2 regions of the Actinokineospora sp. PR83 genome follow, and region 1 is predicted to be linked to the other one. Evidence: riboswitches for the same ligand, from Rfam matches in the RefSeq annotation. Region 1 holds a riboswitch; the other holds the start of a gene.
The links. Region 1 has a riboswitch for thiamine pyrophosphate ahead of thiO (glycine oxidase ThiO). Riboswitches for the same ligand answer to the same signal wherever they lie in the genome.
Positions count from the first base shown of each region.

Region 2: another riboswitch for thiamine pyrophosphate. It lies ahead of L6E12_RS13465 (thiamine ABC transporter substrate binding subunit); the one in region 1 lies ahead of thiO (glycine oxidase ThiO).

Region 1 covers NZ_JAJCXD010000017.1:65,552-69,015, forward strand. The annotation lists gene thiS (sulfur carrier protein ThiS) at 1-70, opposite strand, end outside; gene thiO (glycine oxidase ThiO) at 67-1,170, opposite strand; TPP riboswitch at 1,159-1,267, opposite strand; gene thiE (thiamine phosphate synthase) at 1,320-1,997, shown strand; gene L6E12_RS06000 (APC family permease) at 1,994-3,295, opposite strand; gene L6E12_RS06005 (hypothetical protein) at 3,431-3,464, opposite strand, start outside.
Region 2 covers NZ_JAJCXD010000039.1:18,348-21,811, reverse strand. The annotation lists gene L6E12_RS13470 (iron ABC transporter permease) at 1-1,460, opposite strand, end outside; gene L6E12_RS13465 (thiamine ABC transporter substrate binding subunit) at 1,436-2,452, opposite strand; TPP riboswitch at 2,474-2,587, opposite strand; gene L6E12_RS13460 (4a-hydroxytetrahydrobiopterin dehydratase) at 2,633-2,926, shown strand; gene L6E12_RS13455 (hypothetical protein) at 2,930-3,283, opposite strand.

The DNA.
Region 1 (3,464 bases):
CGGCCAGGACGTCGGCCACGGTCGCGCCGTCGGGGACCTCTCGTTCGGTTCCGTTGACCTCGATCGTCATGTCGCTCCAGGGAATCGGGACGGGGCCGCGGCCAGCACGTGGTCGGGCGGGGTGTCGCCGCGCAGCAGGGCCACCACGGCGTCGGCGGTGACCGGCGCCATCAGCACGCCGTTGCGGTGGTGCCCGGTGGCGACCAGCACCCCGGGGCCCAGGCGGCCGAGCAGCGGCAGGTTGTCCGGGCTGCCCGCGCGCAGCCCCGCCGCCGCCTCCACCACGGCGTACTCGCGCACGCCCGGCAGCACCCGCTCGGCGTCGGTCAGCAGGTCGCGCACCCCCGCCGCGGTGACCTCGGTGTCGTAGCCGACCTCGTGCTGGGTGGCGCCGACGACGAGTTCGCCGCCGTCGCGGGGGACGAGGTAGACCGGGCGGGACTCGACGTGCGCGCGCAGCGTCCTGGTGGGCGGCGGGAGCGCGCTCGGTCGGGACCGCAGCCGCAGGACCTCGCCCTTGACCGGGCGGACCAGGGTCTCCAGGGCGGGGTGCAGGGCGCGGCTCCAGGCGCCCGCGGCGATCACCGCCTCGTCGCACTCCACTGTGGAGCCGTCGGCGAGTTCGACACCGCCGTCGCGCACCGAGACCGCTTGGCCGGTGTGGAATTCCACACCCGTGGCGGTGGCCTGGGCTGCCAGCGAACGCAGCAAACGCCTGCTGTCAACGGACAGGTCACCGGGGACCAGGAGTCCACTTCGGACCGGTGAGGTGCCCGGCTCCAGCTCGCGGACCTGCCGCGCGGTGAGCCGCCGCACCTCCCGGCCCAGCGAGGAGAGGAAGTCGGCCAACCGGTGCTGGTCCTCGGCGTCGGCGGCGTCCAGCGCCAGGGCGAGGGTGCCCTCGCGGCGCAGGCCGGGCGGGTCGGTCAGGTCGGCGGCGAAACCGGGCCAGCGGGCCAGCGACTCGGCGCCGAAGGCGAGCACGTGCTCCTCGCCCAGCCACGCCTCGGTGACCGGGGCCAACATGCCCGCCGCCACCCAGGACCCCCCACCGCGCAGGGGAGTGGGGTCGATCACGGTGACCAGCCTGCCGGTGGCGGCCACCCGCCAGGCGGTGGCCAGGCCGATGACACCGCCACCCACGACGGCGATCCGCTGCACGTTCCTCATCACGCTCCCTGCGCCGGCATGACCCGGATCAGGTTCGACGGTCGGAGCGCGCTGTGCTCCCTCTCAGCCCGTTGTCCGGACTCCCGTGCGACCAGCCCCCACCGTAGCGCAGACCCGCCCGGGCGGCCGGAGGGGATAGCGTCGGCGCCATGCCGGGACTTGACGGGGACCAGATCAGGCGCAGGCTCGCCGACGCGCGGCTCTACCTGTGCACGGACGCGCGGACCGAACGCGGCGACCTCGCCGACTTCGTGGACGCGGCGCTGGCGGGCGGTGTCGACATCGTCCAGCTACGGGAGAAGGGGATGGAAGCCGGGCCTGAGCTGCGGGCCCTCGCCGTGATCGCGGAGCTGTGCGCCGCGCACGGGGCGCTGCTGGCGGTGAACGACCGGGCGGACGTGGCGCTGGCGGCCGGGGCCGACGTGCTGCACCTGGGGCAGGACGACCTGCCGGTGCCCGCGGCCCGGCGGGTGGTGGGGGAGGAGGTGGTGATCGGGCGGTCCACGCACGACTTCGGGCAGGCCGTGGCCGCCTCGCACGAGGCCGGGGTGGACTACTTCTGCACGGGGCCGTGCTGGCCCACGCCGACGAAACCCGGTCGGACCGCGCCGGGGTTGGAGCTGGTCCGGGCCACCGCGGAGGCTGGTCCGGCGCGGCCCTGGTTCGCGATCGGGGGGATCGACCTGGAGCGGTTGCCCCGGGTTGTGGACGCCGGGGCCTCTCGGGTTGTGGTGGTGCGGGCGATCACGGAGTCCTCCGACCCGAAGGGAGCCGCCGAGTTGCTCTCGGGTGCTCTGCGCGGTTCGCCCCCCGCCCCGGGGCACTAGACCGTGGCGGACTCGGTGCGGCGGGCGCGGAGGACGTTCGCCAGGGCGAGGAGGCCGCCCAGGGCCAGGAGGACGGCGCCGCGCAGCCAGACCGCCGCCCCGATCTGGGTGAACAGCAGCAGGCAGGAGGCCAGGCCGAGCCAGGGGACGGGGGTCCAGACGCGGAAGTGGGGCTTGTCGTCGGGGCGGCGGCGGAGGGCGAGGACGGCGGCGTTGGTGGCGGTGAAGACGACCAGCAGCAGGAGCACGAGGGTCTCGGCGAGGGCGGACACGCCGCCGGTGACGGCCAGCAGCAGCGACAGCGCCGAGGTGGCGAGCACGGCCACCCAGGGGGTGCGGCGGCCGGGGAGCACGTGCGACAGGACGGGCGGGAGCAGGCCGTCGCGGGACATGCCGTAGGCCAGGCGCGAGGACATGATGCCCGTGAGGAGGGCGCCGTTGGCGACGGCGACCAGCGCGATCGCGGCGAACAGCCACAGCGGCACCGCGCCCGCCGCCCGCACGACCTCCAGCAGCGGCCCGTCGGAGCCCGCCAGCACGTCGGTCGGGACGGCGGCGCCCGCGGCCAGGCCGACGAGCAGGTACACCGCCCCGGCGGTCAGCAGGGCGCCGAACAGGGCGCGGGGGTAGGAGCGCAGGGGGTCGCGGACCTCCTCGGCCAGGTTGACCGAGGTCTCGAACCCGACGAACGAGTAGAACGCCAGGACCGCGCCGGCCAGCGTCGCGCCCACGACGCCGTTCTCCGGCGTGCCGACCTCGACCAGTTGCCCGGGGTCGCCGTCGCCGCGCAGGACGACCCAGAGACCGAGGCCGACGACCAGCAGCAGCCCGCCCACCTCGACCGCGGTCGCCACCGCGTTCGCGCCGAGGGACTCCTTGACGCCGCGGATGTTGAGCGCCGCCAGGGCCGCCAGGAAGACCACCACCACCGGCAGGACCGGCGCTGACACCAGCTCGCGCAGGTAGTCGCCCGCGAACGCCCTGGCCAGCGCGGCGACGGACACCACACCGGCGGCCAGCATGCAGAAGCCGACCACCGACCCGGCGACCCGCCCGAACGCCTCGGTGGCGTAGCGGGCCGACCCTCCCGCCTGCGGGTACCTGGTCGCCAGCTCCGCGTAGGACGCCGCCGTGAGCGCCGCCAGGCCCAGCGCGACGGCCAGCGGCAGCCACACCGCGCCCCCGGACTCGGCCGCGACCTCGCCGACCAGGACGTACACGCCCGCGCCGAGGATGTCGCCCAGGATGAAGAAGTACAGCAGGGGTGTGCCCACAGCCCGCCGCAACGAGGTCGCCATACCCGTCCCAGTACCCGCTGCGGCCCGCTCCCACCCGCTGATCCACGCGGGACCGCGTTGGCGGGTGGAGGTTCGGGTGGGCGAAAGCCCCAGCTCGCAGGGTGCGAGCTGGGGCTTTCGCCCGCCGTGCCTGCCCTACGGCGTCGGGGTGGCCGAGGGGGCCTGGGTG
Region 2 (3,464 bases), on a different contig from region 1:
ACCACCGGCAGCGTCGCGGTGTCCGGCCGCACCAGGAAGCTCGTGGCGCCGAACTCCCCCAGCGCCACCACGTACCCGAAGGCCGCCGAGGCCAGCAGCGACCGCCCGGCCAGCGGGATGTCGACCTCGCGCCACACCCGCCACGGCCCCGCGCCCAGCGTCGCCGCCGCCTGCCGCAGCCGCTCGTCGACCGACCGCAGCACCGGCAGCAGCGTCCGCACCACGAGCGGGGTCACGACCAGCGCCTGCGCCAGCGGCACCAGCGCCGCCGACGTCCGCAGGTCCCCCGGCAGCGCGTCCAGGGTGACCAGGTAGCCGAACCCGACCGTCACCGCCGAGACGCCCAGCGGCAGCATCAGCGCGGTGTCGACGGCCTCCACCACCCCCGGCCGCACCCGGCTGCGCCCCAGCGTCACCAGCGCCACCGAGGCGAGCACCCCCAGCACCAGCGCCAGCAGCGTCGCGTCCGTGGCCACCCGCACCGAGTTCAGCGCCGCCTGGACCCCGGTGACCTGCAACGAGCCCCGGAAGCCGGTCCCGGCCAGCGCCTCGTACCCGGCGGTCCCGCCCGCGAACGAGCGCACCACCAGCGTCACGATGGGCACCATCAGCAACGCCACCACCGCGTAGCCCAGCCCGGCCGCGACCCACTCCCCGCCGCGCGGTCGCCGCACGGTTTCCGCCTGGCCGCGCAGGCTCAGCGCGTTCTCCCGCCGACGCCGCGCGACGGCCCCGACCACCAGCACGCCCACGACGGCCAGGAACTGCACCAGCGACAGCGCCGCCGCGCCCGGCAGGTCCAGCAGCTCCACGGTGCGCAGGTAGATCTCCGTCTCCAGCGTCCGGTGCCGGGCGCCGCCGAGCAGCAGCACCACCCCGAAACTGGTGGCGCAGAACAGGAACACGACCGCCGCCGCCGACCCCAGCGCCGGGGTCAGCGCGGGCAGGGTCACCGAGGTGAACGCCCGCCACCGCGAAGCCCCCAGCGCCCGCGCCGCGTCCTCGGCCCGCCGGTCCAGGTGCGCCCACAGCCCGCCGACCGTCCGCGCCACCACGGCCACGTTGAAGAACGCGTTCGCCAGCACGATCGCCACCACCCCGCCCCCGGGCAGCAGCGCCTTGAACGCCAACCCGACCACGACCGTCGGCAGCACGAACGGCACCAGCACCGCCACCCGCACCACCGCGCTGCCCGGCACCCTGGCCAGCAGGAACGCCACCGGCAGCCCGGCGAGCACCGCCACCGCGGTCGACGCGGCGGCCTGGGCGAGGGTGAACCCCACCAGCCGCCACGTCGCCCCCGCGCCCAGGACACGCAGGACCCCGGCCGCGCCGGAGCCGAACCCGAGCCGCACGATCGCGGCCACCGGCCAGGCGAAGAAGACGGCGAGGAAACCGAGCGGGACCGCCGCGAACGCCAGCGCCGCCGCGGGCCTCAGCCCCCGACGGTGCTGCGCCACTGCTCGATCCACCGCTGCCGCTGCGCCGCGATGTCGGCGGCGGGCAGGGTCGCGGGCTCCTGCGGCAACGGCGCCGCGGCGGTCCAGGTGTCGGGCAGCGCCACGCCCTCGCGCGCCGGGTAGACGTACATCTTCTCCGGCACGGTCTTCTGGAAGGGCTCCGACAGCAGGAAGTCGAGCACCTTCTTCGCGTCCTCGGGGTTCTTCGCCCCGTTCAGCACCCCGGCGTACTCGACCTGCCGGAAGCAGGTATCCAGCAGGGCAGCGGTCCTCGCCTTCCCGTCCTCCCCCACCTCAGCCGACGGCGACGACGCGTAGGACACGACGATGGGCCGCGGCCCCTTGCCGGAGGACCCCGAGAACTCCTGGGTGTAGGCCTCCTCCCACCCGCTGACGACCTTCACGCCGTTGGCCTTGAGCCTGCCCCAGTAGTCGACCCACCCCTGCTCGCCGTAGTGCGCGACGGTCCCGAGCAGGAACGCCAGCCCCGGCGAGGACGTCGCCGGGTCCTCGACCACGAACTTGTCCCGGTACTTCGGGTCGGCCAGGTCCTCGAAGGTCTTGGGCACCTCGCCACCGAGCGCCGCCGGGTCCACGTTCACGCACACGTCCCCCACGTCGACCGCCGTGAGCCGCCCGCTGCCGTCCACGGCGTAGCGCTGCGGCCCCTTGTCCGCCTCCGGACTGCGGTACTCGGCGAACACCCCCTCGTCGAGCGCCCGGGAGGCGAAGGTGTTGTCGACGCCGAAGGCCACGTCCCCGATCGGGTTCGCCTTGGTCAGCACCAACTGGTTGGTCAACGCCCCCGCGTCCCCGCTCTTGCGCGGCTCCACGGTGATCCCGCTCTGCGCCTTGAACCGGTCCAGCAAGGCCTGGTCGACGTCGAAGGAGTCGTGGGTGACCAGCACGACGGTGTGGTCGACCGGGGCCTCACCCCCCACGGAACAACCGGCGGCCAGAGCCAGGGTGACCAGGGGGACGAGTCGGCGCATCGGGAACCTTCCTCGGGCGTGTGCACACCACGAGGACCTCCCTGCGCGGGCATGACCCCGATCAGGTTCGTACGGTCGAGGGCTGGGTGGCCCTCCTCTCAGCCCGGCCGATACCGGACTCCCGTGGCGACCCCGACCCTACGCCCAGCGCGGTCGGGCGCGAAGGGCCACCATGGGGCCATGGCGGAACTGTTGAGCGAGCACGAGCAGGGCAAGGCACTGGGGGCGCTCCCGAACTGGAGCCGGGGCGAGGGAGCCCTGGTCCGAGAGGTCGAACTGGAGTCGTTCCCCCAGGCCATTGAGGTGGTCGACCGGGTCGCGGAGATCGCCGAGCGCGACGACCACCACCCGGACATCGACATCCGCTGGCGCACGCTGAAGTTCACCCTGAGCACCCACAGCGAGGGCGGCATCACCGAACTCGACGTCGCCCTGGCCACCGAGATCGACGCCGTCCTCGACGCCCTGCGCTGACCCTCACACCTCCCCGACGAGCGGGCTCTCCACCTTCCCGACCTCCGCCCGCACGTCCACGCCGAGCAACTCCAGCTTCCGCCACGCCGCGTCCCGCACCGCGTCGTCGAACAGCGGCGCGTACCAGGGCAGCAGGGTGAAGACCTCCACGCTGTGCGCCAGCAGCCCCCGGTCCTTCAACCGCCAGAGCCCGAACGACGGGGTCGGGTCGAGCACCACCCGCCGCGTCGCCCCGACCGCGCCGAACTCCTCGATCATCCACTCGAACGCGGTGGGGTCGTAGCCGATCCCCACCAGCGTGTCCACGCCCAGACGGACGTCCCGCTCGAACATCGCCACGAGCTGTTCGGTCACCATGGGTGAGAAGTCGTGATCGGCTCAGTGACCGTTACCCCGTGGCCGCAACCCGCGCACGCAAGCGTGAAAACCTGAGACCTTGCCCACTTAGCACGTTCGAGCTGCCCACCTCAGCGGGCGGCTGCCCTGACAGCCACCAACAGGCCAGGTTCCCCTGTGCGGCAGCACCCCAGGCCCCCGG